DNA from 4 places in the Bradyrhizobium sp. ORS 111 genome. Region 2 is predicted to be linked to each of the others. Evidence: predicted binding sites of a transcription regulator. Region 2 holds the regulator's gene; each other region holds the start of a gene.
The links. Region 2 encodes LexA, which represses DNA repair genes until DNA is damaged. Its sites were predicted from a motif close to TGTTCNNNNTGTGTTCNG; they were not measured.

Region 1 (7,691 bases), 120 kb from region 2:
AAGCTGATCCAGGCCAAGCTTCAGGACCTCGAGAACAGCTTGCGCGGGATCTTGCGTGGCTTCGGCCTGAAGGTCGGCAAGACGACGAAGCGCAGCTTTGCGGCACGGATCGGCGAGCTGGTGGCCGGCCATCCAGCCCTCGAGGCGATCGCCGCGGCGACGCTGGCAGTTCATGCGGTGTTGCTGCGCGAGTTCAACGGTCTTGAGAAGCGGGTGCGGGCGATGTCTGTGCTGGACGCCAAGGCCAGGCTGTTGATGTCGACGCCGGCCGTGGGGCCGGTCATCTCGCTGACCTATGCCAGCGCCATCGATGATCCCTCGCGCTTCACCTCCTCGAAGCGGGCGGGACCGCTATTCGGGTTGACGCCGAAGAAGCACCAGTCAGGGGAGACCGACCACTCCGGCCGCATCAGCAAAAATGGCGACGCTGCCGTGCGCGAGGCCCTCTATGAGGCTGCCCACATCATCCTGACCAAGCCGATCAAGGGCTGTGCACAGCTCAAGAGCTGGGCGATGCGGATCGCCAGGCGCGCCGGCATGAACAAGGCCAAGGTGGCGCTGGCGCGCAAACTCGCCGTGATCATGCTGCGCATGCTTAAGGACAACGTCCCCTTCAATCCGGCTACCAAGGCAACCGCAATGGCGGCCTAACAGAGGAGCGCACAGGTTTTCGGGCGGGTCACGACACCAGCCTTCCCGAAGCAAAGTCCCTTCGCCGGGACGATGGATCAGGTCAGGCCGTCATCCGGGTTGTCGACGCATCCAACAATGCGATCACGCTTCCGTAGATTGGCCGACCTGCTCCTCCCTAGAACCCCATCAGGCGACGGCCACAGCGCCGATCCCGTACAGAAGCAGGTTCCCGGCGAGCGGATGACGCAAAAGGGATTGACTAACCAAGGCCCGTTACAGAAGCCCGGATGGAGCGCAGCGCAATCCGGGACGGATGACTGCCACATGGCAAAGAACCCTGATTTCGCTTTCGCTCCATCCGGGCTACGGCTCTCCGAAACGGCGGCGCACTAGCCGCCGTTTCCGTTGCCGTTCTCGCCGTTCTCCTCTTCCGGGATATGCTCGACCGAAACGACATGCTCGTCCTCGGCGGTGTCGAACACGATCACGCCCTGGGTCGAGCGGCCGGCGATGCGGATGTCGGCCACCGGGCAGCGGATCAATTGCCCCTTGTCGGTGACCAGCATGATCTGGTCGGCGTCCTCGACCGGGAACGAGGCAACCAGCTTGCCGTTGCGGTTGTTGACGCTCATCGCAACGATGCCTTTGCCGCCGCGGCCGGTGGTGCGGTACTCGTAAGACGACGTCCGCTTGCCGTAACCGTTGACGGACACGGTGAGCACCACCTGCTCCTGCGCCGACATCTCGACATAGCGTTCCTGCGAGAGCTGGATCGCGCTGGTGGCCTCCTCGCCCTCGGCCTCTGCCGGCTCCTCGGCAGCAGCCTCGCCGGCGACCGCGCGACGCATCTTGAGATAGGCCGAACGCTCATCCGAGGTGGTCTCGACGTGGCGCAGGATTGCCAGCGAGATCAACTTGTCGCCCTCGGCGAGCGCGATGCCGCGCACGCCCATCGAGGTGCGGCCGGTGAAGACGCGCACGTCGGTGACCGGGAAACGGATGCACTGGCCGCCGGCGGCGGTCAGCAGCACGTCGTCATGCTCGGTGCAGATCTGCACGTCGACGATCGCCTCGCCTTCGTCGAGCTTCATGGCGATGATGCCCGAGCGGCGGACATCGACGAAATCGGACAGCTTGTTGCGGCGGACGTTGCCGCCCGTGGTCGCGAACATTACGTCGAGATTGGCCCAGGAGGATTCATCCTCGGGCAAGGGCATGATGGTGGTGATGCGCTCGCCCTGCTCCAGGGGAAGGATGTTGATCAGCGCCTTGCCGCGCGCATTCGGCGCAGCCATCGGCAGCCGCCAGACCTTTTCCTTGTAGACCTGGCCGCGCGAGGAGAAGAACAGCACCGGCGTGTGAGTTGAGGCCACGAACAGGCGGCTGACGAAATCCTCGTCGCGGGTCTGCATGCCGGCGCGGCCCTTGCCACCGCGGCGTTGCGCCCGATAGGTCGACAACGGCACGCGCTTGACGTAGCCGGCGTGCGACACGGTCACCACCATGTCCTCGCGCTGGATCAGGTCTTCGTCCTCGACCTCGCCTTCCTGCTCAATGATCTCGGTCCGGCGCGGGGTGGCGAACTCGGCCTTCACGGCTGCGAGTTCCTCCTTGGCGATGCCCTGCACGCGCGCCCGCGAGCGCAGGATGTCGAGGTAGTCCTTGATCTCCGCGGCGTGCTTGTCGAGTTCCGCCGAAATCTCCTCGCGGCCGAGCGCGGTCAGGCGCTGCAAGCGAAGGTCCAGAATGTGCCGGGCCTGCTCGAGCGACAGGCGGATGGTGCCGTCGGCATTGATACGATGGCGCGGATCGTCGATCAGCGTGATCATCGCCTCGACATCCCGCGCGGCCCAGTCGCGCGACATCAGCGCTTCGCGCGCGGCGGCCGGATTGGGGGACGCGCGGATCACGCGGATGACCTCGTCGATATTGGCAACCGCGATCGCCAAGCCGACCAGCTCATGGGCGCGGTCACGCGCCTTGTTGAGCAGAAACTTGGTCCGCCGCGTCACCACCTGCTCGCGGAACGCAACGAAGATCGTGAGCAGGTCCTTCAGATTCATCGTCTGCGGACGGCCGCCGTCGAGCGCCACCATGTTGGCGCCAAAGCTCGTCTGCAGCGGCGTGAACTTGTAGAGCTGGTTCAGCACCACGTCGGGCATCGCGTCGCGCTTCAGTTCGATCACGACGCGGTAGCCGTCGCGGTCGGATTCGTCGCGCAGGTCGCCGATGCCCTCGATCTTCTTCTCGCGCACCAGATCGGAGATGCGCTCGACCATCGAGGCCTTGTTTACCTGGTAGGGAATTTCGCTGATGATGATCGCTTCGCGTCCGCCGCGGATCGTGTCGATCGTCACCCGCCCGCGCATCACGATCGAGCCGCGGCCGAGATGATAGGCCGAGCGGATGCCCTGGCGGCCCAGGATGATGCCGCCGGTCGGGAAATCCGGCCCAGGAATGATGTTGATGAGTTCGTCGATCGACAGCCCGGGATTGTCGATCAGCGCGACGCAGGCGTCGACCACCTCGCCGAGATTGTGCGGCGGGATGTTGGTCGCCATGCCGACCGCGATGCCGCCGGCGCCATTGACCAGCAGGTTCGGGAATTTGGCAGGAAGAACCGTCGGCTCCTTGTGCGAGCCGTCATAGTTGTCCTGGAAGTCGACCGTGTCCCGGTCGATGTCGTCGAGCAGATGCAGCGCGATCTTGGTCAGCCGCGACTCGGTGTAGCGCATCGCCGCGGGCGGATCGCCGTCGACCGAACCGAAATTGCCCTGGCCATCAACCAACGGCGCGCGCATCGAGAAATCCTGCGCCAGACGCACCAGCGCATCGTAGATCGCCTGGTCGCCATGCGGGTGGTAGTTGCCCATGACGTCGCCGACGATACCGGCGGACTTCTTGTGCTTCTTGTCCGGCGTGTAGCCGCTCTCGTTCATCGAGTAGAGGATGCGCCGGTGCACCGGCTTCAGTCCGTCGCGCGCATCGGGCAGCGCACGCGACACGATCACGCTCATCGCGTAATCGAGGTAGGACTTTTTCATCTCGTCGAGAATGGAAACGGGACGAATATCTGAGGGCCCCGGCGGCTCGCCGGGCTTGTGGTCTTCGTTATCGGACAAAGGGGAAATCCGGTCAGTTCTACTCGGGAATCATATAGCGTATCGGGGCCGCGAAAACCACCCTCACCCGGCTTCGGCAAGCCGTTTTTCCGCTCGTTTTTTCATGGACTTACGAGGTGATCTTGGGGTTCGAGGACACCCAGGTCCGAGACACTCGTAGCGAGTGCCGAACAGCCAATGGAACCGCGTGCCTACCCGCACTTCGCCATTCGCCTTCTCTCGCTCACTGGCCAAATACCGCGGCATGCATGATCCGCCCGGGCACGAACGTGAACAGCCCGGCGATGACGAGCGCGCCAAAGAAGATGCCGATCATCGTGAACTTGTGGCGGCGGACATCGTGGGACCGTGCAGCCATCACGCCGAGCACCAGCATCACCACCGTGAAGATCGACAGCAGATGGATCGGGCTCCACGGGCCCACCAGACGGATCTGATGGATCCAGAACGAGCTCACCGCCACGACGAGCATCAGCGCTGCCCAGATCCAACCCAGGGTTCGGTGCGGCAGCGTGCCCTTGGGTGCGGCGAGCTGAATGGAGCCGAGCACGAAGGCGGCCATCGCCGCAAAGGCATGAAGCGGAATCGCAGGCGTTGCGTCGAGCAGAGGCGCAAGGCTCATGGTGACGGGCTTTCAAGGCCGGCGACAGCAACAACGCGATCGCCGGGCAATGTAAATATCATTAACATTCGATTCTGTCAAAGCGAGGAATTCACGCCCCCACTACGTAAAGTAGGTTCGACATATCAAATGCTTATCGGCGCACATTGCGAACTCATGTGAAGACGCGAACGCCACGCAACAGTTCGCTGTTCCGCGAACATAGATTTTCACGGAACAGCGGCCGGCTGAATTGTTCGCAATCGCGCGATCCCGATCAGAACGGGATGTCGTCGTCCATGTCGCTGTTGCGGCTGCCGGCGGCGACCGCGCGCCGCGGCGCGGAGCTCACCGGACCAGATGACCCGAAATCGCTGCCGCCTTCGTCGGAGAAGCTGCTGCCACCTCCGCCGCGCCCGTCGAGCATGGTCAGGTTGGAGTTGAACCCCTGTAGCACGACCTCGGTGGAGTATTTCTCGACGCCGCTCTGGTCGGTCCATTTGCGGGTCTGAAGCTGCCCTTCGATGTATACCTTGGCGCCTTTCTTGAGGTACTGCTCGGCAACCTTGCAGAGGCCCTCGTTGAAGATCACCACGCGGTGCCACTCGGTTTTTTCCTTGCGCTCGCCGGTGCCCTTGTCGCGCCAGGTTTCAGAGGTGGCGACGGAAAGGTTTGCGATCGGACGGCCGTCCTGAGTCCGCCGAATTTCCGGATCCTTGCCGAGATTGCCGACCAGAATCACCTTGTTCACGCTTCCCGCCATTGCTTCATCTCCACTCAAAACCGGGCAGCCGGACATCAGCCGCCACTCTCAACCTTCGCCACTTACTGCAGGCGTCGCGAACGACCCTATACGCCGGCACCGCCCCGCCGCCTGCGCTATTCGCGCGGCCCCTCGCCGGTTATCCCCACATATAGCATCGCGCGGTGAAATGTTCCAGCTTTGTTCCGCGCAACCTGCCGTAGCAAAATCGCTCGGGACAGAGCCGCAGCGAACAGCCGGCCAAAATCACGCCTCGTAACAACTACAGACGCGTCAATTGCTTGCTCGAGAAACACTTCTTCGCGCGAGTGTGGCTGTTCGGAGACGGCCTTTCCGGTTGAATCGTCGTATAAATGCGATCGGATGGCATGGGCGCTCGCGTCGCCGCTTCGGGACCAAGGGAAGCGGAATGGCGTCCAGACTTGCCAGCAAAGAAGCATTTGCCGGCTACAAGCAGGCGGGCCTCTATATCTGCGGCCTCGAAGCGAGGGCGGCTGTGCTGATCCCGGACGGGCTTTCGCACCTACGTAATCGACACACTCCGTAATCGACACACCTCGTCGCCTGCAGCGCTTCCGATCTCCCCCCCGGGTGGCGCGCGGTCGCCACGCCTCGAATCCCGGCTGTCCGACCGCCCAATCATGCACGACAACACTTGCACGCTGAATAACGCGCCGGCGACCGGACCACGTTGCGATTTCGGATTTCCCGATGTGGGGTCGGAACCCCTTCAAGTGTTAAGCAGTTGTAAAAAATGGAACCGATGCAACTTGTTGGCGACTGTGGCCGCGCAGTGACAGCCCTTCCGGGAAACCCGTGGTAGCTTCGGCTTCAAGTTTAGAGCTTCCGAATTCTCAGGAAGGGGGATCCCATGAAGAAGTTCCTGATCGCAACGGTCAGCATCGCCGCTCTCGGCATCACCTCCGCGTCGGCGGCCGACCTCGCCGCGCGTCCCTACACCAAGGCGCCGCCGCCGATGATCGCCGCCGTGTACGACTGGAGCGGGTGGTACATCGGCGCCAACGGCGGTTGGGGCTCGAGCCGCAATAGCTGGAACTCGGTCTCGCCGTTCCTGATCGGCGCGGAAGGCAGCCATGATGCGACCGGCGGCGTGGCCGGCGGCCAGATCGGCTATCGCTGGCAGGCGGGCACCTGGGTGTTCGGCCTTGAAGCACAGGGCGACTGGGCCGATCTGAAGGGCAGCAACGCGAGCCTCCTGTTCCCCGGCTTCATCAACACCTCGAAGATCGATGCGTTCGGCCTGTTCACCGGCCAGATTGGCTATGCCAATAACAACGTGCTGCTCTACCTCAAGGGCGGCGCCGCCGTGACCTCGAACAAGTACCGCATCAACGATCTCACCGGCGCGCTGTTTGCGAGCAGCGGCGACGACACCCGCTGGGGCGGCACCGTCGGCGTGGGCCTTGAATTCGGCTTCGCGCCGAATTGGACGGCCGGCATCGAGTACGACCACCTGTTCATGCAGGATCGTACCCTCAACTTCACCTCGCCGGTCACCGGCCTTACGGTCGCCAGCGATAGCATCCGTCAGGACGTCGATCTCGTCACCGTCCGCTTGAACTACAAGTTCGGCGGTCCGGTCGTCCCGCGCTACTGATCGAACTGACATAAGTCAGCGAAAAGGCCGGCCTCGCGCCGGCCTTTTTGTTGCCTGGAGAGCACAGGTCAGCACCCGACATGGACTCCAGATCCCGCGTTTGCCGTGCATTGTTGTTTTCTGGATACACATGTTCCCGGTTATCCGTGTAGAAGCGCACCAACGTCAGGCAACACTGCTGTGACGTTCCCTTCAAGGATTGAAGGGACAACAAGAAGAATGGGACTGGGATTTTGAAAATGAAGACCGTTTTGCTGGCGTCGGCCGGCTTGCTTGTTTTGAGTGCGTTTGCTCCGGCCTCGGCCGCGGACTTGGCGGCGCGTGCGCCCTACGTGAAGGCTCCGCCGCCGGCCGCGATCTACAACTGGACCGGCTTCTACATCGGCGGCTTCGGCGGCTATGCCAGCGAGAACGGCGACTCCGATCCGAAGATGAGCGGTGGCTTCGCCGGCGGCACGGTCGGCTACAACTGGCAGACCAGCAACATCGTGTTCGGCATCGAGGCCGATGGCGGCTGGGCTGACGTCGACGCCTCGGTGTCGGCGCTGGGTGTCACGGCGAAGAGCAAGATCGATTCGCTCGGCACCGTGCGCGGCCGCCTCGGCTTCGCTGTCGACAAGGTGCTGTTCTACGGCACCGGCGGTTACGCCTGGGCCAACAACGAGGTCAGTCTCTCCGCGCTCGGCGTGACTGTCTCGCAGAGCAACTTCCACTCCGGCTGGACCGTCGGCGCGGGCATCGAGGCGTTCTTCGCGCCGCAGTGGTCGGTCAAGGGCGAGTACCTCTATCGCAGCCTCGGCAGCGAGACCTACTTTGGTGTTCCCTCCGGCGACCTGAACCTGCACAGCGTCCAGGTCGGCGTGAACTATCACTTCGGTGGTCCGGCCGCCGCGCGCTACTGATCGACATCTACGACTCCGTCGTGGTGAAAAGGCCGGCCTCGCGCCGGCCTTT
Region 2 (7,691 bases):
TTCGAGCGGCAGGGCTATTTCGTGCGCGATCCGGACTCCACCCCCGACAAGCTCGTGTTCAATCGGACGATCGGCCTGCGCGACACCTTCGCCAAGGAAGTCGGCGGGAAGGGCTAACCCTTCAATCCTCCCTTCTCGATCAGCAGTGGTGTCCCGCAGGCGTTTCCGCTTCGTTCCGCTAGTCGGCTGACTGCGGCATCCGCTAGCTTTGCGACCCGGCAGGGATCGCAAGCGAGATGGCGGAGCAGGGCACGACGCCGGGCGGCAAACGCGGCTACGCGGGGACATGGCCGCCGCGCGCGGCCATTCCGGCCGGTGGCTACGTCCCGGCGCGCCTCAGCGTCTGGCCGCCCGTCGTCGAGACATTGCGGCAGTGGGCCCGCGCCGAGGCCGGCGCCGGACGGCTGTTGCCATGGGTGCCGGTGGCATTCGGCACCGGCATCGCGTTCTATTTCGCGGCCGAGCATGAGCCGGTGCTGTGGGTCACCGGCGCCGTCGCGGTCGCGTTGTGTGTTCTCGCGTTCCTGCTGAGGCGGCAGCGGCTGTTTCCGGTGATCGTGATGGTGGCAGCGGTGGCCGCGGGCTTCGCCACCGCGACCTGGAGGACGGCGCGCGTCGCGCATACCGTGCTGGCGCGGCCGATGTTCTCGGTGGCGCTGACCGGCTTCGTCGAGACGCGCGATATCCGCGAGAAGACCGACCGCTTCGTGTTACGTGTCGTCTCGATCGAGAGCCCGCGCGACACGACGAAGCTCGAGCGCGTACGGCTTTCGGTGAAGAAGGGCACCGCCCCAGAAGTCGGCAGCTTCGTCCAATTGAAGGCGCGGCTGTTGCCGCCGCTCGGCCCGCAGCGCCCGGGCTCCTATGATTTCGGCCGCGATCTCTATTTCCAGGGCATCGGCGCCTCCGGCTTCGTGATGGGCTCGGTCAAGACGACGGAGCCGCCGGCGAGCGGCGGCCTCGCCTTGCGCTACTCCGCCCTCATGCAGGGCCTGCGCGACGCGATCGATGCACGCATCCGCACCACGCTCGACGGCGACCAGCGCGCGATCGCGACCGCGCTGCTCACCGGCCGGCGCGATGCGATCACGGCGCCGGTCAACGACGCGATGTTCATCTCGGGGCTTGGCCACGTGCTGTCGATCTCCGGCTACCACATGGCCGTCGTCGCGGGCGTGGTGTTCTTTGCCGTGCGCGCGCTGCTCGCGCTGTTCCCGGCGCTCGCGGCGGGCCATCCGATCAAGAAATGGGCGGCCGCCGCGGCGCTCGTCGCCGCCGCCTTCTACCTCATGCTGTCAGGGGCGGAGGTCGCGACCCAGCGATCGTTTTTCATGACGGCGGTGGTGCTGATCGCCGTGATCGTCGACCGCCGTGCGATCACCTTTCGCACGCTGGCGGTGGCTGCGCTGATCGTGCTCGTGATCGCGCCCGAAGCGCTGGTGCATCCGAGCTTTCAGATGTCGTTTGCGGCGACCCTCGGGCTGGTGGCGCTGGTGCAGATCGGGATGCCGAGCCTGCTCGCCTCACCCGATCATTCGGTGACGGCGCGGGTGGCGTTGTGGGGCGGGCGTGAGATCGCGATGCTGGTGTTGGCCTCGCTGGTCGCCGGGCTCGCGACCACGCCCTATGCCGCCTTCCATTTCCATCGCGTGACGCCCTACGGGCTGCTCGCCAATCTCGCGGCGATGCCGGTGGTGTCGGCGGTGGTGATGCCGGCGGGCCTGCTCGGGCTCGCAGCCATGCCGTTCGGGTTCGACGGCGTGTTCTGGGCGATCATGGGCGTCGGCATCGACTGGATGATCGTGGTCACGCAGTGGGTCGCGGCCCTGCCGGGCGCGGTCGGGCGGATGGCCGCGTTCGGCACCGGGCCGCTGATCGTGGCGAGCGCCGGCCTCGTCCTGCTCGGCCTGCTTCGGACGCCGCTGCGCTGGTCGGGCGCGGCCCTGCTTGCGGTGGCGCTGATCTGGGCGCTGCGGGTGCCGCAGCCGGACGTCCTGGTCTCCGCCGACGGCCGCAATGTCGCGGTCCGCGGCGGCGACGGGCGGCTGCATCTGATGCGAAGCGGCAAGGATGCCTTTCTGGTGAAGGAATGGCTGGCGGCGGATGCCGATGCGCGGACGGCCGCCGATCCCTCGCTCGCGGACGGGGTCTCCTGCGACGAGAGCGGCTGCGTGGCTGAGGGGACCGGAGGCATGCTGGTTTCGTTGGCGATGCGGCCCGAGGCGCTGGTCGACGATTGCGAGCGGGCGGCGCTGATTCTGACGGCCCGTCCGGTGCCGCAGGGCTGCGCGGCCTCCGTGATCGATGCCGAGCGGCTGCGGCGCCACGGCGCCCTGATGCTGCGCCGCACCGGCGGCGGCTTTGCCGTCGATGCGGTCAGGCCCGGCGGGATCGACCGGCCGTGGTCGCCGGCGGTTCCCGGCGATACCGAGGACGAGGCCACGCTGCGCGTACCCGGCCGCGCGCCGCGCCCGGCGGTCGACGCGACCCCGGCAGAGGCTGATCTGCAAGGCGACGACTAAGGCTGATCGGGCAGAGGAGTGGTGGTCGGCAGGTCAAAGGCGCCGAGATGGTACTCGTCCGAGTCCGGGTTCGCGTTTGGCTTTCTGACGAGGGTGAACGTCGCTTCGGGAAATTGCTGCCAGACCTTCAGGTCGTCGGCCGTCACCGTCAGCCAGCCGAACCGGAACATGTAGCGGCCCGGCTCCGTGACGCGTCCAGCCCTTTGCCATGTGACCTTGTCGACCACCGAGCACGTCCTTGTCCGTGTCCGATGATGCGCCAAGGCGCGGTCTAACGCAAATCCCCGATGCGCCCCGGAGCCTTAAGTCCGGGGTCGCTCGAAATCGCTTAGGTCACCGCCGCCGGACAATTCATCCAGCGGCCATGATGCGCTCAACCCAAAAACAGCGACGCGAATGCAGAGGGCCGCCGCTCGACCGCCTTCGGCTTCTCGACGACGGGCGGGTGGAGGGCAGGTAGCTGCAGCACGGTGACGCGTTGTCCTTCGACGAGCTGGGTCACCAGCACGTGGCTGCCGTCGGGGAATTCGACCGCATCATGATGACGATCGGGCACGTCGGGCTCGACTTCGTTGAACACGCCGACGCGGAAGCCGATTGTCTTGGTCCAGATCCAGCGGCTGTCGTAGCGGACGTTCTCGACGAACGCGAGCTCGGTGCCGGGCAGCATGCAGACCGCGACAGTCGGATCGCTCTCCGAAGCAAAGCCGCGGGTTGACGTGCCGCGGAATGTCGTGGTGATCAGCGTCTCTCCGACAATGGCGGGGCGCGATGCCACGGCGTGCAGACTATAGTCACACATCGGATGGCTCCTCATTTCGAGATAGCGACCCGTGCCTCTCCTGAGGCGTGGGCCTCTACCAGAGTGGACGACAGCAAACGAGGTTCTTCCCGTTTCTGGGCGATTGTACGACTGGCCGCGCGAGCCTCCGATCACAAACACGCTACACCGTCCCGGTGGTATCAGGACGCGCCGGAGGCACTCACGCAGCGCAGTCCATGAAGCAACGGCGTTGCGCGCTGCTCGTTCCCTCGCAATGGATGTGCGACTGCACATACGCACGACGCGCTGCACGCGGTCGCGCCTGGACCAGGGGCGCGGTCAGTATTTGCGATAGAGCCCGATCAGCTTGCCCTGGATTCGCACGCGGTTTGGCGGCAGGATGCGCACTTCATAGGCGGTGTTGGCCGGCTCGAGCGCGATCGATGCGCCGCGGCGCCGGAAACGCTTTAGCGTCGCTTCCTCCTCGTCGATCAGCGCCACCACAATGTCGCCGGTATTGGCGGTGTCGTTGCGCTGGATCAGCGCCATATCGCCGTCGAGGATGCCGGCGTCGACCATGGAGTCGCCACGCACCTCCAGGGCATAATGCTCGCCGGCGCCGAGCATGTCCGGTGGCACGCTGATGGTATGGCTGCGCGTCTGCAGTGCCTCAATCGGCGTACCGGCCGCAATCCGGCCCATCACGGGGACGGCGACCGGACGGTTGCCATCATCCTCGGCGATCGGCGGCGTGCTGCTGCGCTTGCCGAGCGTGCCCTCGATCACGCTCGGGGTGAAGCCGCGGCGGCCGTTGCTGCCGCCGGCCGACAGCTCGGGAAGCTTGATCACCTCGATGGCGCGGGCGCGGTTCGGCAGGCGGCGGATGAAGCCGCGCTCTTCCAGCGCTGTAATGAGGCGGTGGATACCGGACTTCGAGCGCAGGTCGAGCGCATCCTTCATCTCGTCGAAGGAGGGCGGGACGCCGGCCTCTTTCAGACGTTCATTGATGAAACGCAGAAGTTCGTACTGTTTGCGCGTGAGCATCTCGAGTATTCCCCCGGTTGATAGCGTCGTTCGATTCCGAGACCTTCAGGGAGCCTGATCGGGAGCGCGAAAACTTCTGACACTCCTCAGTGCGCTCCCATTCGTGGACACCAGTACTCGAAACAAATCATGAACGGACACTATATGTTCGATATGTGTTCCGCAACCACTTAATTTCCGGTGAATGCAGCCGACAGTGCCTGATCGGCGCGGCGGCAACGTCTCATTCGGGCAGTGTCAGAATCTCGCACGCCTCGCCTTGGACGGCCGCGGGTGCGAACGGCGGACGGATCACAAGTGCCCGTGCCGCAGCGAGATTTCCCAGCAGCGAGCTGTCCTGCTGGCTGACGGGTGTTGCGATCAACGTGCCGTCGCCACGCTCCTCGAGGCGGGCCCGGAGATAGTCCTCGCGCTGATCGTTGGCGGCGAGGTCATGGCCGAGCAGGGCGCTCTTGCGGACATGATGAATCACGTTTCGGCCGCTGAGGGCCCGAATCAACGGCACCAGAAACAGGAAGGCGCAGACATAGGACGACACCGGATTTCCGGGCAGGCCGATCACCCGCATCGTTCCCAATCGGCCGTGCATCATTGGCTTGCCCGGCCGCATCGCGATCCGCCAGAACGCCATCTGGACGCCCTCGGCCTCCAGCGACTGCTTGACGAGATCATGGTCGCCGACGGAGGCGCCGCCGGTGGTGATCAGGATGTCGGCGTCCGCCTCCCGTGCCCGGCGGATACCGGAGGTGGTGGCCGCCACCGTGTCGGCAGCGATCCCGAGATCGACGGTCTCTGCGCCCTCGGCGCGGGCCAGCGCCCGCAGCGCGTAGCCGTTGGAATAGACGATCTGGCCGGGGCCGGGGCTGCAGCCCGGCATCACCAGCTCGTCGCCGGTTGCCAGCACCGCGACCTTCGGCCGGCGGCGCACGGCGAGTTCCGGATAGTTCATGGCCGCGGCGAGCGACAGCGCGCGGTCGGAGAGGCGGCTGCCGGCCGCAAGGAGCACATCGCCCTCGCGGAAGTCGACGCCCGCGAGGCGGATGTGCCGTCCCTTCGCGGCGGCCTCGGTGATCGTGATGTGGTCGCCGTCAGTCCTGGTATCTTCCTGGATGATGACGGCGTCAGCGCCGTCGGGGATCACGCCGCCGGTGAAGATCCGTACCGCTTCGCCCACGCCGACCGTGCGCTCGAACGGCCGCCCGGCCGCGACTTCGCCGATCACCCGCAGCCTAGCCGACAGGTCGGACGCAGCGGCCGCGCGCACCGCATAGCCGTCCATCGCCGACATCGGCTGCGGCGGCTGCGTGCGCCGCGCGGCGACATCGCGTGCCAGCGTGCGGTGATAGGCGGCATCGAGCGCGACCGTCTCTTCCGGCAGCGGCTCGGCGCCGGCGAGAACGGCAGACAGGGCATCGGCAACCGGCATCAGGGCCACGGGCAGGGCTCCTCAAATCTCAAGGTCTTCATATTCCAAGTGCGGCGAGTGCCCTTGCCACGTCATCCGTCGATGTCACGTGGATGGCACGAAGGCCGCGCGCCCGCGCGCCCTCGATATTGGCCGCCGTATCGTCGAAGAACAGGATCCGCGACGCCGGCACGCCGATCGCTTTTACCACATGATCGTAGGCCTCGGCGTCCGGTTTTCGAAGGCCGATCGCCGACGACAGGAACACGTCGCGGAAATGGCTGAGCACGTCGGCATAGGCGACCGAGAAATGCGCGACATGGGCCGGGTTGGTGTTGGAGAAGGCATAGAGCGGCAGCCGCCGCGCGGCCGTCGCCAGCAGCGGCGCGATCCCCGGCATTTCGCCGGTGAAGATCGCATTCCAGCCCTCGAGGAACTGCGCATCGGTCAGGTCGATGCCGAGTGACCGGCGCAGGTTCGCGAAAAACGTTGCGTCGTCGACCTTGCCGATCTCGTGGTGCTTGAAGCTGTCGTCGACGACGAAGCGTCCGGCGAGATCGGCAGGCGCGCAGCCGGCGTCTTCCGCCCAGCGCGCCATCACCCTGTCGAAGCTGATATCGAGCACGACGCGGCCGATATCGAACAGCAGCACGTCGACGGAATTGGGGGAGAGTTGCGTGGTCATTGCACGACCGATGTACGAAAATTGCGGGTAGGCGGCAACGGTTTCGATCTCCGCGCGGAGCGCTCCTCGTGACGGGCTTTCGTCACATCCTTGCGAGCGACGGATTGCATTTGGTGCGTCGCAATCGACGATGTCGTCCTGGCGAAGGCCAGAACCCATAACCGCCGCACTTGGCGATGAATGGGACCGTGGCCCGGCGCCGCGCAACAATAAACATTTGGGGTAATGGGTCCCGGCCCCCTGCGCAATTGCGCACTCGGCCGGGACGACGCTGGGGATAGGCCTCGCCCGATGTCTCACCCCGTCATTGCGATGAGCCAACGGGTCGCGCGAACGCGCGCCCGATGACAGGCTCCGCGATGCACCCCCTCTCTCCGCCGTCATCCCCCCGCGCATGCGGGGGATCCAGTACGCTGCGGCCTCTCGGATCAATCACTGCTGCCTCTGGAATACTGGATCATGCTTCTGCCAGAGCCATCGGCGCCTTGTGTTGTTATTGGTTACGGGATCTCGCGCGGAGCGGCGGTTAACCCTTGCCATTTCGGTTGGTGAAGCGAGCATTGCCGAGACCGGTCCCGATGGTCAACACGCCCCAACGCTTCACGTCCCGCATGAAGGGCATTTCGGACAATCCCTGCACCACGCCGTCGTTGTGCATGACGATGGCGGTATCTTGCTCGCCGATCTGCGGGATGGCTTCGATCAGGTTGGCAGGCAGGTTGAACTTGCTGCTCTCCCAATTGCCAGGCAGGTTCTGCGCACCCTTCTCGATAGAGCCATCGCTTTTGATGACGCCGGGACAGGAGATGCCTATGAACGGCGCGAGTTCGAATCCCTCCTTCTCCGCTTTGGCGATCAGACCCTGGAGCATCTTGATCAGATGTTTGACTGCCCCGTCGCGGCTCGGCTCGTCGTGAGCAACACGCCAAAGCTCGAACTTCCAGACGGTCGCCTTGGAAAGGTCCGGAGACTTCTTTCGCCGCGTCTCTACAACGCCGCAGCGGATATTGCTGCCGCCGATGTCGACGGCCAGAATCGAGTCGTGGCCATCGAAGATCCAGGAGGGCGCAAGGTGCAGTGCGCCGATCAACCCGGCTTCGTCCGGGTGATGGCGGATCGGAACCATCTCAACTTTGAAGCCCTCTGCCTTGAGAATGATTTCGGTGCGGGCAATGGCGAGCTCGCCGAGTCGGCTGAGGCGGAAACCACCGCCCACGACGATGCGTTCGGTCTTCTCCCAGGCCTTCGACTTGAGGAGGCGTCGGGCCACAT
Region 3 (7,691 bases), 3.1 Mb from region 2:
TGGCGTGCCGCCATCATCCAGTTCCGTCCACGCACCCGGGAACGGCGACAGCCCATGAATGTGCCGTAGCACCGCGCGCGCCGGCTTGCTCCAGTCGATCTTCGCCTCGGCCTTCTCGATCTTGGCGGCATAGGTGACGCCGTCCTCGCTCTGCTTCGTGAGCTGCAAACCCCCGCGCTCCAGCCCGCCCATCGCACGCACCATCAGATCGGCGCCGAGCGGCGCCAGCGCATCGTGGAGATCGGATGCCGTCATGGTGTCTGTGATGGCGAGCCGCTCGGCCATCGCGACGTCGCCGGTGTCGAGGCCGACATCCATCTTCATCACCATCACGCCGCTCTCGGCATCGCCGGCCATGATGGCGCGATTGATCGGAGCGGCGCCGCGCCAGCGCGGCAGCAGCGAAGCATGCAGGTTGAAGCAGCCGAATTTCGGCGCGTCGAGAATGGCCTGCGGCAGGATCATGCCATAGGCCACCACGACCGCCGCATCCACATCATGCGCGCGGAATTCTTCGAGCGCCTCCGGCGTCTTCAGCGTCTTCGGCGTCAACACGGGAATGCCGAGCCGCCGCGCCTCGCGCTCGACCGGCGTCGGCTGCAATTGCAGGCCGCGCCGCCCGCCCGGCTTCGGCGCGCGGGTGTAGACCGCTGCGACCTCATGGCCGTGCGCCACCAGCTCTAGCAGCGTCGGCACGGCGAAATCGGGCGTGCCCATGAAGATCAGGCGGAGAGGCATCACCAGCACTCGCTGCGTTCCCTCCCCCCTTGCGGGGGAGGGCAATCGCATTTGGGAAAAAAACGCCCTGTGGCCCATCCTTCGAGACGCCCGCCTTTGGCGGGCTCCTCAGGATGAAGTCTTGTTTTGCGGCACGCTAGTAGACCCTCATGGTGAGGAGCGCCGCTTGCGGCGCGTCTCGAACCGCGAGGCCGAGGACGTGCGCAGCCATCCACGGCGGCATATGCGATAGCCCTGCCTTGCGGGGGAGGGTTAGGGAGGGAGGTAGCCGCAACGGCGGTGCTTGCGGCTACCCACCTCTCCAGCTCTCCCCCACAAGGGGGGAGAGGGCATATCGCGCAAGCGAAAACGCCCTTCACGCCAGATCTACTCCGCCACGCGCTTGGCGGCCTTGGTGAACTTCTTCAGGACGCGGTCGCGCTTGAGCTTGGACAGATAGTCGACGAACAGCACGCCGTTGAGATGGTCGATCTCGTGCTGGATGCAGGTGGCATAGAGCCCTTCGGCGTCCTCTTCGTGCAGCTTGCCGTCAAGATCCAGGAAGCGGACGCGGACGCGCGCCGGACGCTCGACCTCCTCGTAATATTCGGGGATCGACAAGCAGCCCTCTTCGTAGACCGAGAGTTCCTCCGAACGTGCGATGATCTCCGGATTGATGAAGACGCGCGGCTTCGGCGTCGTCTCGCCGTTCTCGTCGCGCTTGGCGAGGTCCATGGTGATCAGCCGCAGCGGCTGCGCGACCTGGATTGCCGCCAGCCCGATGCCGGGCGCGTCATACATGGTCTCGAACATGTCGTCGGCGAGCTTGCGGATCTCCGGCGTCACCTTCTCGACAGGTTTCGACACCAGCCGCAACTGCTTGTCCGGCAGGATGATGATTTCTCTGATAGCCATGCGCGCGATTTAAGCCGCTGATCTGCGGGGGTCAATGCGCTGCGGAACCGGTTAAGGCGGCCTTAACCACGTTTCTTCAGCTCGGGTTAACCAAGAAAATCAACGAACGATTAACCATAAGCGTTCCCTCTTCGTTCGCGCTCGCCGGCGAATCGGCTACAACTGCTGATATGAACGAGATCCTCCTGACCATCGGCGACCTGCCCATCCGCGTCTCCGACGCGCTGCTCGCCCTTGGCGTGCTGGCGCTGGCCCTGCTGCTGACCATCGCCCTGGTGATCGCGCGGGCGAGCCGACGCGGCGCGGAACTCGCGATGGCCCAGACCATCCGCGCCGACGAGTTGGAGGAGCGGCTCGCCGACATGCTGCGCGCCCAGAGCGAGGCTTCGGGCCGGGTCGACGCCATGGCCCAGGCGCTCGCCGGCAGGCAGGCCGAGATGGCGCGCGCCGTCAACGAGCGGCTGGATTCGGTCACCCACCGCGTCGGCCAGTCGATGGAACAATCGACGCGCAACACGATGGATTCACTGCGCATGCTGCACGAGCGGCTCGGCATCATCGACCATGCCCACAAGAACCTCAACGAGCTCACCACCCAGGTGACGACGCTGCGCGACGTGCTCGCCAACAAGCAGTCCCGCGGCGCCTTCGGCCAGGCGCGGATGGAGGCGATAGTCCAGGACGGCCTGCCGAAGGGCTCCTACGAGTTCCAGCACACGCTGACATCGGGCAAGCGGCCGGATTGCGTGGTGTACCTGCCCGACCAGCGGCCGCTTTGCATCGACGCGAAGTTTCCGCTGGAGGCGATGACCGCGCTGCACGACGCGCGCAGCGACGAGGAACGCAAATTCGCCAGCCAGCGGCTGCGCAGCGACGTACTCAAACATGTCAGCGATATCGCCGAAAAATACCTGATCCCCGGCGAGACCCAGGACACCGCGCTGATGTTCGTGCCGTCGGAGTCGGTCTATGCCGAGATCCATGACGGCTTCGACGACGTGATCCAGAAGGCCTATCGCGCCCGTGTCGTGCTGGTATCGCCGTCGCTGTTGATGCTGGCGATCCAGGTGATGCAGCAGATCTTGAAGGACGCGCGGATCCGCGACGCCGCCGACCAGATCCGCAACGAGGTGATGCATCTCGGCGACGATCTGGCCCGCCTGCGCGAGCGTGTGGTGAAGCTGCAAAACCACTTCGGCCAGGTGAACGAGGACGTCAGGCAGATCCTGATCTCCGCCGACAAGATCGAGAAGCGCGCCGGCCGCATCGAAGAACTGGACTTCAGCAAGTCCGAGGCCCCGATCGAAGTCCCCCGCTTCGTCAAAGGCGCGCCGCCCGAGCTGTTCCCCGCCCCGCGCAAGCTGCAGGCGGGGGAGTAGTATGAGGCGCTGATTCCACCACATAATCGCTGTCATCGCCCGGCTTGATGTTTAGTCTGGACAGATCACTGACAGGTGTTCGGAGACATAGCTGACACATCAAGAATGGCTGGATTGGTCCGATTCGGGAGGCCGTCCATGCCGTGGAGCGAGGTGTCAGTCATGGATCAGCGACGCGAGTTCGTGCGTCTTGCGATGCAGGAAGGAGCGAACCGGCGGGAGCTATGCCGCCGGTTCGGGATCAGCCCTGACGTCGGCTACAAATGGCTGAGGCGCTGGCAGGCCGGAGATCGGGAGTTGGCGGATCAGTCGCGCCGTCCGAAGAGGATGCCCAAGCGCAGCGCCGCTGTGGTGGAAGCGGAAGTTGTCGCCGTCCGCGACAAGCATCCGGCTTGGGGAGCACGCAAGATCGCCCATTGCCTCAAGCGTGGCGGGCAGGCTGTGCCTGTCCCGTCCACCGTGCATCGGATCCTGTGTCGGAACGACAGAATCAAGCCGAGCGAGAATGCGCCGCCCAACCCTGGACATCGGTTCGAGAAGGAAGCTCCCAATCAATTGTGGCAGATGGACTTCAAAGGCCACATACCGCTCGCCAACGGGATGCGTTGCCATCCGCTGACGGTGGTCGACGATCACTCGCGCTATGTCCCGTGCCTGAAGGCATGTGCGAACGAGCAGCGACCCATGGTGCAGGAGCATCTGACGGCCACGTTCCGCCGCTATGGGCTGCCCGACGCCTTCTATATCGATAATGGCTCACCTTGGGGCGACACATCCGGCGTGCGCTGGACCGGATTGAAGGTGTGGCTGCTCAAGCTCGGCATCCGGGTGGTGCATGCCAGACCGTGTCACCCGCAGGGCCGCGGCAAGAACGAGCGCTTCCATCGCACCCTCAACGCGGAAGTGTTTGCCATGCATCTCTTCCGCACCTTGCCGGAGGTCCAACGCGCGCTCGACGCCTGGCGCATGATCTACAATCTGGAGCGGCCTCACGAGGGGCTCGCTATGCAGGTGCCCGCCGATCGCTTTCGGCCGAGTTCACGCGCGATGCCGGCGCGTCTTCCGCAGGTGCAATACGACGTCGGCGAGACGGTTCGGACCGTCTCGTCGACCCGAAGCTACATCTCCTTCAAGGGACGGTTCTGGAAAGTTCCGCAGGCCTTCTTCGGCGAGCGTCTTGCTATCCGGCCGCTCGATCGCGACGGCCACTACGGAATCTTCTTCGCCAGTTGGCAAATCGCATCAATCGACTTGACCGATGGCCAACCTGTCAGTGATGTGTCCGAACAGGTGTCAGCCATGTCTTCGGGCTAAACACTTGACCGGGCGATCCAGTATCCCAGAGGGCGCAGTTGGGATCACGCAGCTACTACGTCTACATCCTCGCCAGCCAGATCGGCGGCACGCTCTACATCGGTGTGACAAATGACCTCATACGCCGCGTGGGCGAGCACAAACTGAAGCTCGTCGAGGGTTTCACCAAGCAGTACGACGTCAATCGGCTGGTCTATTTCGAGGCCTTCGAAGATATCGAACAGGCGATTAAGCGCGAGAAGCGGCTGAAGAAGTGGCCCCGTGCGTGGAAGGTTTCGCTGATCGAGAAGGATAATCCGGACTGGATTGATCTTTACCCGGAGATTGCCGCGGGCGGCGGATAGGCCTCTGGAATACTGGGTCGCCCGGTCAAGCCGGGCGATGACAGTCTTTTTTGGGCCGCAAGCCGCAGGCTGGAGAGTGGTATTGGACGCGGTTGTGACCGCATATTTGGTGTCATCGCCCGGCGTGAACCGGGCGATCCAGTATTCCAAAGACGGGGTGGGAACGAGATTGTCTCCACTTGTCGTTCCTGCGAAAGCAGGGACCCATACGCCGCGGCTTTCATTGTTGAGGAGCTCGTTGTTCCGACATCGCCCACCAACCACTATTCGTGGTTATGGGTCCCTGCTTTCGCAGGGACGACACCGAATTTGATGCGGCATCCCCGCCGGGCGATGACAGTCTTTTTGGGGCCGAATCTGGTAACAACTTGCCTATGACCGCACCTGAAACCTCGTCAGACGCGTCCGCCAAGCCATCCGCTCCCAGCGCCGTCTCCTGGCGCGACAGCCTCGCCGTGTATCTGCAGCCGCGCGTGCTGATCGTGATGCTGCTCGGCTTCTCCTCGGGCCTGCCGCTGGCGCTGTCGGGCTCGACCTTGCAGGTCTGGATGAAGGAGGCCGGGGTCGATCTCGGCACCATCGGGCTGCTCGCGCTGATCGGCACGCCCTACACGCTGAAGTTCCTCTGGGCGCCCCTGGTCGACGCGCTGCACGTTCCGCTGTTCACGCAAGTCTTCGGGCGCCGCCGCGGCTGGCTGGTGTTCTCGCAATTGCTGTTGATCGCCGCGATCCTCGTGCTGGCGATGGCCGATCCGGCGCGATCGCCGTGGTTTGCGGCGTTCGCCGCACTTCTGGTCGCGACGGCCTCGTCGACACAGGACATCGTGGTCGACGCGTTCCGCGTCGAGAGCCTGCCTGAGCCCGAGCAAGCCGCCGGCATGGCATCCTACGTCGCGGCCTACCGCGTCGGCATGCTGGTTTCGACCGCCGGCGCGCTGTTCATCGTCAGCGGCTTTGAATCGGGCGGGCTCGCACGCACATCCGCCTGGATGTGGGGCTATGTGGTGATGGCCGCGCTGATCCTGATCGGCACCATCACCGCGCTGGCCGCTACCGAGCCCACGCAATCCAGGAACGCCGAAGCGGCGACGCATGCGCAGACTGCGCTCCAGCGCGTGCTCCGCGCAGCGCTTGGCGCATTCTCCGAATTCCTCGGCCGCAAGGACGCCTTCGCGGCGCTGGCCTTCGTGGTTCTGTTCAAGTTCACCGACGCATTTTCCGGCACCATGACCGCGCCGTTCGTGATCGATATCGGCTTTTCCAAGGTCGATTATGCGGCGATCGTGAAAGGCGTCGGGCTTGCCGCAACGCTGATCGGCGGCTTTGCCGGCGGCTTCGTGGCGCGGCGCTATTCGCTCGCGACCAGCCTCTGGATCGGCGGCGTGCTGCAAGCGATCGCCAATCTCGCGTTCTCCTGGCTCGCGCATGTCGGCGTCAATCAATGGGCGCTGGCGCTGGCGATCACGGCGGAGAACTTCACCAGCGCCATCGGCACCGTGATCTTCGTCGCCTACCTCTCGGCGCTGTGCCGCAACCCGCTGCACACCGCGACCCAGTATGCCCTGCTGACCGCGCTGGCCGCGGTCGGCCGCACCTATCTGTCGTCAGGCGCGGGTTATGTGGCCAAGGCCGTGGGCTGGCCGGTGTTCTTCGTGATCTGCGTGCTGGTCGCGATCCCGAGCCTGTTGCTGCTCGCCTGGCTGCAGCGGCGCAAGCATTTTGAGGAGCTGGGGCCGGTGAGGGTTTAGTTTACCGTCTGTAGCCCGGATGGAGCGAAGCGCAATCCGGGAATCGTTTGAGCTTTGGATAAGCGTCCCGGATTTCGCTGCGCTCCATCCGGGCTACGATAGTTGTTCGTAGAGAAGCCGCGGCGTACTGGATCGCCCGGACGAGCCGGGCGATGACACCGAAGTTGCGGCACAACCTTACTTCGTCACCACGCTCCATTTCGTGACGATGGCTTCGCTCATCTGGCCGGCATCCTCCGCGCAGGCGATCTCATCGACCTTGACCGAGATTTCCTTGCCGGCGAGGCTCCTGAGTTGCGCGGCCTGGGCTTGGCTGGTCGTGACCAGTTGGAACGTCTCCGGCCCGGTCTCGAGGTTGCATAGACCGTTCGGCGGCGGCAGGCGGCGCGGCTCGCTGGTGATCTGGTAGGTTGCGACGCGCTTGCCGCCGTTCTTGGCGTCGCGCACCCGCATGGCGTTGAGTTCGCCCGACAGCACATCACCCGCCCTGATCAGCTTGCCGGGCTTCTGCGGCGCGTCGCTCGGCTGCGCCCCGGCACAGGGCGCGAGCAAGACCGCAGCCAGAAGCGCAAAGCCCAGGCCTACGCCAAATCGGTGTGTCGTCATGTCCAGTGGTTCCGTATCTGATTCGTCAGAGCGTGAATGACCGTCCCCGAATCGTCATCCAACCCTATCACGTCGTTTCAGTGCGATCTTTGCCGACCGCGCTGATCGCATGGCGATGCCGCGGCGCTCGTTTGAATCTTGTTTTAGAACAGCGTCCGCTGCCGCATGGCAGCGGATAGCGTACCTTCATCGAGGTAATCAAGCTCGCCGCCAACCGGCACGCCATGCGCCAGCCGCGTCACCCGCACATTGGCGTCTGTCAGAAGGTCGGTGATGTAATGCGCGGTGGTCTGACCATCGACGGTGGCGTTGAGCGCCAGGATGATCTCGCTGACCTCAGGCGCATGCGCGCGCGCCACCAATTGATCGATCGTGAGATCCTGCGGGCCGACCCCGTCGAGCGGCGACAGCGTCGCGCCCAGCACGTGATAGCGGCCGTTGGTCGCATTCGCCCGTTCCAAAGCCCAGAGATCGGCGACATCGGCAACCACCACGATGATCGAGGGATCGCGGCGCGGATCGGTGCACACCGTGCAGGGATTTTGTGTATCGATGTTTCCGCAGGTCTTGCAGACCTGAATCTTGTCGATCGCGACCTGCAAGGCCGCAGTGAGCGGCGTCATCAGCGCTTCGCGCTTCTTGATCAGATGCAGCGCGGCGCGGCGCGC
Region 4 (7,691 bases), 3.3 Mb from region 2:
TGCATGGGGTTGTTTTTCGATATTTTGCCAACGCGTCTTCCCGCAAGTGCCATCCAGGGGTGGATGAAGAGAAAGCGTGAGCTCTGCGTCTCTGTTACCGCTGGCGGATTGCGGCAACGATGGCTACATTAGCCTCGCGAAGCTGCGTCGTGCGTCAGGAGCCATATATCCCCGGGGCCTTATCGATCCTTTAGGGAACTGTCCCTGGCCGGGTCCGTGGACCCGGACATATGGTGCCCACCTACTTTCGTAGGGAACTCCGGGATCGAGCGCTCCAACGGCCTCTGCGGCTTCGCACTCAAAGCGCGATGAGGTCATCGCGCTTTCGTGCTGTGTTTGAGCATGATCTCCTCGGAAGACGCTTCGCATTTTTCCGGATCGTGCTTTCGGTTTGTGATGTTTTTCGTTGCGGCGGTTTGATTGACTAGCAGTGCCTGCCCCGTCGATGCGGGGTGTCCAGTACGCCGCGGCTTGGCCGCAAGACAGGGGCGTCTCTGGAATGGTGGATTGTCCGCTGTCGCGGACGATGACAGCGGAAGATGGTCATGCATGCATCTCCATCGAAGGCCGAACTCCGGGCGCTCGCGCTGGCCAAGCGCGACGCGCTGAGCGACGAGCAACGCCGCGCTGCCGCCGAGGCGCTGGCCAAGCGCGGCGCACCGTTCGAGATCACCTCAGGCATGATCGTCTCGGGCTATTCGCCGATCCGCAGCGAGATCGATCCGACACCGCTGATGCTGAAGCTTGCGGCCAACGGCGCGCGGCTCGCGCTCCCCTGCATCAATGCGCGCGGCCAGTCGCTGACGTTCCGCGCCTGGGCGCCGCATGAGAGGCTGATGCTTGGGCCGCTCGGCATCCCGGAGCCGTCGCCGGCTGCGGCCGAGGTGCATCCTGATGTGATGCTGGTGCCGCTGGCCGCCTTCGACCGGCTCGGCCACCGCATCGGCTACGGCGCCGGCTATTACGACTATACCTTCGCGCATCTGCGCAAGGCCAAGCATGTCATCGGCGTCGGACTGGCGTTCGCCGCCCAGGAAACCAAGGCGATCCCGGCGTTGTCGCACGACGTTCCGCTGGATTATGTGCTAACGGAACGCAAGACGTTCGATTTCCGGAGTGCCTAGCATTGCGTATTCTCTTCGTTGGTGACGTCGTCGGCAGGACCGGCCGCACCGCCATCACCGATCACCTTCCCGGAATGATCAGGGACTGGTCGCTCGATCTCGTCATCGTCAATGGCGAAAACTCCGCCGGCGGCTTCGGCATCACCGAGGCGATCTATCAGGAGCTGCTCGACGCCGGCGCCGATGCGGTCACGCTCGGCAACCACGCCTGGAATCAGAAGGAAGCGCTGGTGTTCATTGAGCGCGCGCCGCGGCTGATCCGCCCGCTGAATTTTCCGCGCCATTCGCCCGGTCGCGGCGCTGCGCTGATCGACACCAAGAACGGCAAGCGTGCGCTGGTCATCAACGCGATCGGTCGCGTGTTCATGGAGCCGTCCGCCAACGATCCGTTCGCGGCAATCGAGCGCGAGCTCGAAGCATGTCCGTTGCGCCGGGGCGCCGACGCCATCGTGGTCGACTTCCACGGTGAAGCAACCAGCGAGAAGCAGGGCATGGGCTACTTCTGCGACGGCCGCGTCAGCCTCGTGGTCGGCACCCATACCCATGTGCCGACCGCCGATCACCAGGTGCTGCCCGCCGGCACCGCCTATATGAGCGACGCCGGCATGACCGGCGACTATGATTCGGTGATCGGCATGCAGAAGGAGGAGCCGCTGCAGCGCTTCCTCACCGGCATTCCGTCCGCCCGCTTCGAGCCGGCGTCGGGACCCGCAACGCTGAGCGGGGTCGCGGTCGAAACCGACGATGCGACCGGGCTTGCGCTGAAGGTCGCGCCGGTGCGCGCCGGCGGCCGGCTTGCGCCCGCGGTGCCGGAGTTCTGGGTAAAGTGAGGATCGAATTGCTGCCCCCGTTCGTCATTGCGAGCGGAGCGAAGCAATCCATCTCACGGCAAGTGACGAAATGGATTGCTTCGTCGCTATCGCTCCTCGCAATGACGGCTCGTCCGGGCTACGGGGTGCTCGCTTAGCTCTGCCGGAAGCCCATCCGGAATGCGCCCCAGTGCTGGCCGCCGACGACAATCGGCGATGACAGGTCCTTCATCAGCACGAAATTGCCGCCGCCCATGTCGCGGCGATAGGTCTGCAACAGGAACGACTTTGTGTTTGCCGCCACCTTCTTCACCGCGCGATCGTTGAACAGGCGGCGGTTGCGGCAATTGGCGTTGTTCCAGACCGGATCGGGGCCTTGCGGCAGCCGGTAGTTCGGATTGTGCGTCGGCAGATAGCCGCCCTTGGCCCAGGCGACGCAGAACACGATGCGCGGGTCGCTCTTCTGGATCGGATCCTGGATCGCGGGCAGCACGCGGTCGGTGAAGGCCACGTAGTCGGTGAGATACTGCTTCGGATCGGTGCCTGCTATCTCCCGGTACTTCTCGTCCATCAATTGTGCGAGTGTGATCTCGCCGCGCGCGATCGCGTGCTCGAACAGCTCCGAGATCTGCTTTGCGGTCTCGATCACGACGCGGATCAGCGGCGCGTCCGAGGTCTGTACACCGCTGTCTGCGATCATCGCGATCAAGTGTTCCGAGGTTTCGAGCAGTTTCGTCACCCGCTCGTCGGCGTGCTTGAGGTCACGCGAGGAGAGTTCGACGCCTTTGGCAAGCTCGTTCAGTTCCGCGATCACGGTGTCGCAATGACCGAGATTCGAGGTCGCGGCGCGCGCCACGCTGTCGATCTCGGCGCCCACGGATGAAAAGCCTTCCTGCACGCGCATGATGATGCCGGAAATCTGTCGGGCGCCTTCGCCGGCGCTCTTTGCGCGCAGCGAGGCATCGCTGCTCTCGCCGATCAGGCTGCTGATCTGGCCGTCGAGATCGCGCACGGTGTCGGAAATCTGATGCGTCGCCTGGCGGGTCGCCTCCGCCAGGCTCTTCACTTCGCTTGCGACCACGGCAAAGCCACGACCGGCGGTGCCGGCGCGCGCGGCCTCGATGGTGGCATTGAGAGCGAGCAGGTTGGTCTGCTTCGCGATCGCCTCGATCGAACCCGAGACCTTGGCGACTTGGCTCAGCGCCGAGCCGACCGCGGCAAGCCGTGCCTCGATCCGTCCGACCGCCGCAACGAGCTCTGCGATGTGACCGACCGCGGTCTCGACCACGCTGCGAGATTCCGCGATCTGGCCGACCGCGGCGGATGTGGTCGATTGCACCGCCTGCGACGCATTGGCGATGTCGTGATTGGCCGAGACCATGGTCTCGGCGGTCTCCTGCAAATGGTGGAAGCGCTCCGACTGGTTGCTGACGCGACTTGCCACCTCCTGGACGTTGCCGGTGATGTCGGCCAGCTCCACACCGAGTCCGCCGATCCGGTCGGCGAGCTGGTCGATGAGCCGTTCGGCCAGCGTCCGGCCGGATGACGTGTCCAGAACTGCGGCTTGCGCGACCGACATTTTCGAGCTTCCCCCGTCAGAACCGCCCGTCGACCCGTCGCGGCATTCTCCATTCCGATCTTGAAAGCGTGATTCGCGCCGTCGGTCTTGCCTGAGCGTGCACTCGAGCTACAAGAATGGTCAAAGCTTGTAGGCGGTGCGGAAGCCGCCCCAGTGCCGGCCGCGCACGCGGATCGGCACGTCGATCTCGCGCATCATCACGGTCGTGCCGTTGCCCATGTCGCGCGCGTAGGTCTGGATCAGATAGGCGCGCTGGTTGCGGCCGGCGGCAAGCCCAGCCGGGTCGTTGAAGATGCGGCGGTTGCGGGAGTTGGCCGTGTTGTAGGCGACGTCGCCGGGGCGCTGCGGATGCGAGTAGAGCTTGTTGTGGACGGGCAGGTAGCCGTTCTGGTCGATCGCGACGCAGAACGCCATCCGCGGATCCCTGGCGAGGAATGCCTCCTGGAACGGCGGCAGCGCGCGATCCGCCCAATCGAGCATCCTGGTGCGGTACTGCACCGGATTGGTGCCCGGTATCTCGACATAGTCGGTGTCGAACAGGTCGTCGATCGCCACCGCGCCGCCGGCGACCGCGTTGTCGAAGATCTTGGTCAGCGCGCTGCCTGCCTCCATCGCGCGGGTGACGAACTCGGTGTTCTCCTCGTGGATCGCCCACATTCTGTCTTCGATCTTCTCGCGCAGCGCGGCGGTCGGAGCCTCGAACCGCGCTTGTGCGCCGGCCTTGGAGCGCTCGCCGATCCTGATCCGGCAGACGCCGATATCCTGCAAGGTCGCGCTCAGGCTCTCATGTGTCGGGAGCTCGTCGGCCTCGGCCCCGCCGATCAGGATGCCGTCCATCGCGAGCTCGTAGACCGGCGCGGTGACGCTGCCGCGCGCGGTCGTGATCTCGATCTTGAAGCTGCAGGGGAGACGTTCGTTCTTGCGCGGATCGCCGCGCTCGTCCTGGCGCAGCAGCACCGCGCAGCGCGCCTTCAGCTTCTGGGCGAAGGCGGTCACGGCCTTGCCGGCCCTGGCGACATTGTCGCCGTGCCTTGCTGCTTCCTGCGTTGCGCTGTCGATCTCGCCGGCGCTGGTGCCGACCGAGACGATGAAGTGAGATGCGGATGCGGCGTTCTGGCCGATCTCGCCGGTGATCTGGTTCTGCTCGACCACCGCGCCGTTGACATGCTCGAAGACCGGGCGGATCGCCTCGATCGCCTGCGAGATGCGGTGCACCGCGTCCGCCGAGCCGGTCGCGTCCTTCTGCAATGCCTCGATCTTCTTGGTGATCTCCTCGGTCGCGCTCTGGGTCTGCACCGCGAGCGCCTTGACCTCGGTTGCGACCACGGCAAAGCCCTTGCCTGCGGCGCCGGCGCGTGCCGCCTCGATCGTCGAGTTGAGCGCGAGCAGCGTGGTCTGGCGCGCGATCTGCGCGATCAGATTGACGACGTTGCCGATCGCGGCCGAGGATTCGCGCAGGCGATCGACATTGGCGGTGGCCTCGCGCGCCGCGGCCGCGGCGTCATCGGCCAATCTGCTGGCGTTGCGCACCTGCTGGCCGATGCCCTCGGCGGAATGGGTGAACCTGTCGGCGGCCTCCGAGAATGTCGTCGCGGTGCTCTGCGCGGCGGTGGTGCGGCCGGTCAGCGCGTCGGTGCGTGCCCGGATGGTCGCGAGTGTCGCGGCGGTGGCGTCGGCACCGGCGGCCACCGAACCCGCGGCGCGCTCGAGCTGACGGATCATGCCGCCGAGCTCGAGTTCCAATAGTTCCAGGATCTCCCGCGCCGAATCGCTTTCGGTCGAGGTGATGGCTTCGGGCGCGGTGTTCGCGGCCGGAACTTCTGATTTCACGGCGGGCGCAACCGGCTCCGGCCCTCGCCTTCGAAACAAACCGAACGCCATGGGGACCCTTGGGTATGGGAATTGGGACGGCCGATCCTCTCATCCGGGCATGAAGTCATGGTTAACAGGTGCCTGATATTCCGGCATGCGGTAGTATCTGCAACGGAACGTCCCGCCGATCTTTGATTTTGGCCGGTGGGGGCCTATAAGGCCGCGTTTTCCATCCCCCTTTGACCTGACGCTTCGAAGAGACCTCGCATGGCCGGCCATTCCCAATTCAAGAACATCATGCACCGCAAGGGCCGGCAGGATGCCCAGCGGTCGAAGCTTTTCGGCAAGCTGGCGCGCGAAATCACCGTGGCGGCCAAGCTGGGCACGCCGGATCCGGCGATGAATCCGCGTCTGCGCGCCGCCGTGGTCGCGGCGCGCGCCGAGAACATGCCCAAGGACAACATCGAACGCGCCATCAAGAAGGCGGCCGGCAGCGATGGCGAGAACTACGAAGAGATCCGCTACGAGGGCTATGGTCCCGGCGGCGTCGCCGTGATCGTCGAGGCGCTGACCGACAACCGCAACCGGGCCGCCTCCGACATCCGCTCCTTCTTCACCAAATCCGGCGGCAATCTCGGCGAAACCGGCTCGGTCGCCTTCATGTTCGACCGCACCGGTATCATCGAATACGACAAGAGCGTCGCCTCCGACGACGCCATGCTGGATGCGGCGATCGAGGCCGGCGCCGACGACGTGGTCTCCAGCGAAAGCGGCCACGAGGTCTATGCCTCGCAGGACACCTTCCGCGAGGTCGCCAAGGCGCTGGAGGCGAAGTTCGGCGAGCCGCGCAAGGCGGCGCTGACCTGGAAGCCGCAAAACACCGTTTCGGTCGACGATGAGACCGGCGAAAAGCTGTTGAAGCTGATGGACGTGCTGAACGAGCACGACGACGTGCAGAACGTGTTCGCCAATTTCGAAGTGTCCGACGCGCTGATCGCGAAGATGGGTGGCTGACGCGCTTGATCGGAACTGCCGCGGCGTACTGGACCCCGCATTCGCGGGGATGACGAGCGGGCAGGACAAGCGGGGCAGGGGATGACGCTCCGTTTGTGTTTCGTTCCCGGTGCGCAGGCGGTATCACTCCCCCATGACATCGCAGCCGATTCGCTCCCCCGTCCGCATCATCGGTATCGATCCGGGCCTCCGCCGCACCGGCTGGGGCGTGATCGAGACCGAGGGCAATCGGCTGGTCTACATCGCCTGCGGTTCGGTCGAGCCGCCGGACAATCTGCCGCTCGCGAGCCGCCTGCTCGCGATCCATGAGGGGCTTGCCGCCGTGCTCGGCGATTACAAGCCGGCGGAGGCGGCGGTGGAACAGACCTTCGTCAACAAGGACGGCGCTGCCACGCTGAAGCTCGGCCAGGCCCGCGGCGTCGCCATGCTGGCGCCCGCAATGTTCGGCATTGCGATTGCGGAATACGCGCCGAACCAGGTCAAGAAGACCGTGGTCGGCGCCGGACATGCCGAGAAGAACCAGATCCAGGTGATGCTGAAGATTCTGCTGCCGAAAGCCGAGCCGCCATCCGCCGACGCGGCCGATGCGCTGGCGATCGCGATCACCCACGCGCATCACCGCCAGAGCGCCGCGCTGCGGCTGAAGGTGGCGAACCTATGAGGGGCGATTGCGCGTTCACACGACGTGAGGAGAGCACGCTCGTCAGGCTCCCTCCCCCACGCAACTGGGGTCTACCCCGGTTGCGCATCGTGAATTTACGCAAGTCAGGCAGGCCCGACTTGCGTTGGGGGAGGGTCGGGGAGAGGGGTAAGCCGCGGGCGAAGACCCATGCGATGCGACGACGACGCATCAACGAAGCTCGTACGACAATCGATCACGATGTGAGCGTCGTCCGTGCTCTGCCTCGTAAGGCGGAGCAAGCGGCACCCCTCTCCCTAGCCCTCCCCCGCAACGGGGGAGGGAACCCCTCCGCCGGTGCGTCCCTCACTGATGCTGAAGGACTCGAACGCGGCGCGAGCACCATATCCGGGGTGGCATCATGATCGGCAAGCTCAAGGGCCTGATCGATTCCTACGGCGAGGACTATGTGATCCTCGATGTCGGTGGCGTCGGTTACCAGGTGCACTGCGCCAGCCGCACGTTGCAGGCGCTGCCGTCGCCGGGCGGGGCGGCCGTGCTGTCGATCGAGACCTATGTCCGCGAGGACCAGATCAAGCTGTTCGGCTTCCGCTCGGATCATGAGCGCGAGTGGTTTCGCGTGCTGCAGACCGTGCAGGGCGTCGGCGCCAAAGTGGCGCTCGCGGTGCTCGGCACGCTGTCGCCGACCGACCTCGCAAATGCCATCGCGCTGC

Region 1: a site for LexA is predicted at 5,290-5,307, ahead of P6U30_RS18605 (single-stranded DNA-binding protein). Genes of this name have one in related genera too.
Region 3: a site for LexA is predicted at 1,754-1,771, ahead of P6U30_RS03415 (DNA recombination protein RmuC). Genes of this name have one in related genera too.
Region 4: a site for LexA is predicted at 6,424-6,441, ahead of ruvC (crossover junction endodeoxyribonuclease RuvC). Genes of this name have one in related genera too.

Annotation. Positions count from the first base shown of each region.
Region 1 covers NZ_CP120701.1:3,982,547-3,990,237, reverse strand. Annotated here, with positions in the region: gene P6U30_RS18620 (IS110 family transposase) at 1-651, shown strand, start outside; gene gyrA (DNA gyrase subunit A) at 1,023-3,755, opposite strand; gene P6U30_RS18610 (DUF2306 domain-containing protein) at 3,979-4,377, opposite strand; gene P6U30_RS18605 (single-stranded DNA-binding protein) at 4,634-5,119, opposite strand; gene P6U30_RS18600 (outer membrane protein) at 5,991-6,737, shown strand; gene P6U30_RS18595 (outer membrane protein) at 6,977-7,639, shown strand.
Region 2 covers NZ_CP120701.1:3,863,667-3,871,357, forward strand. Annotated here, with positions in the region: gene P6U30_RS18010 (glutamine--tRNA ligase/YqeY domain fusion protein) at 1-117, shown strand, start outside; gene P6U30_RS18015 (ComEC/Rec2 family competence protein) at 237-2,522, shown strand; gene P6U30_RS18020 (hypothetical protein) at 2,519-2,749, opposite strand; gene P6U30_RS18025 (hypothetical protein) at 2,896-3,324, opposite strand; gene lexA (transcriptional repressor LexA) at 3,625-4,329, opposite strand; gene glp (gephyrin-like molybdotransferase Glp) at 4,553-5,764, opposite strand; gene P6U30_RS18040 (HAD family hydrolase) at 5,793-6,419, opposite strand; gene P6U30_RS18045 (ROK family protein) at 6,946-7,691, opposite strand, start outside.
Region 3 covers NZ_CP120701.1:740,742-748,432, reverse strand. Annotated here, with positions in the region: gene fmt (methionyl-tRNA formyltransferase) at 1-738, opposite strand, end outside; gene def (peptide deformylase) at 1,105-1,632, opposite strand; gene P6U30_RS03415 (DNA recombination protein RmuC) at 1,803-3,011, shown strand; gene P6U30_RS03410 (IS481 family transposase) at 3,150-4,325, shown strand; gene P6U30_RS03405 (GIY-YIG nuclease family protein) at 4,364-4,669, shown strand; gene P6U30_RS03400 (AmpG family muropeptide MFS transporter) at 5,044-6,417, shown strand; gene P6U30_RS03395 (hypothetical protein) at 6,595-7,023, opposite strand; gene recR (recombination mediator RecR) at 7,167-7,691, opposite strand, start outside.
Region 4 covers NZ_CP120701.1:7,123,757-7,131,447, reverse strand. Annotated here, with positions in the region: RNA gene ssrS (6S RNA) at 137-297, shown strand; gene P6U30_RS32875 (5-formyltetrahydrofolate cyclo-ligase) at 546-1,124, shown strand; gene P6U30_RS32870 (TIGR00282 family metallophosphoesterase) at 1,127-1,954, shown strand; gene P6U30_RS32865 (methyl-accepting chemotaxis protein) at 2,088-3,512, opposite strand; gene P6U30_RS32860 (methyl-accepting chemotaxis protein) at 3,633-5,393, opposite strand; gene P6U30_RS32855 (YebC/PmpR family DNA-binding transcriptional regulator) at 5,592-6,338, shown strand; gene ruvC (crossover junction endodeoxyribonuclease RuvC) at 6,472-6,999, shown strand; gene ruvA (Holliday junction branch migration protein RuvA) at 7,379-7,691, shown strand, end outside.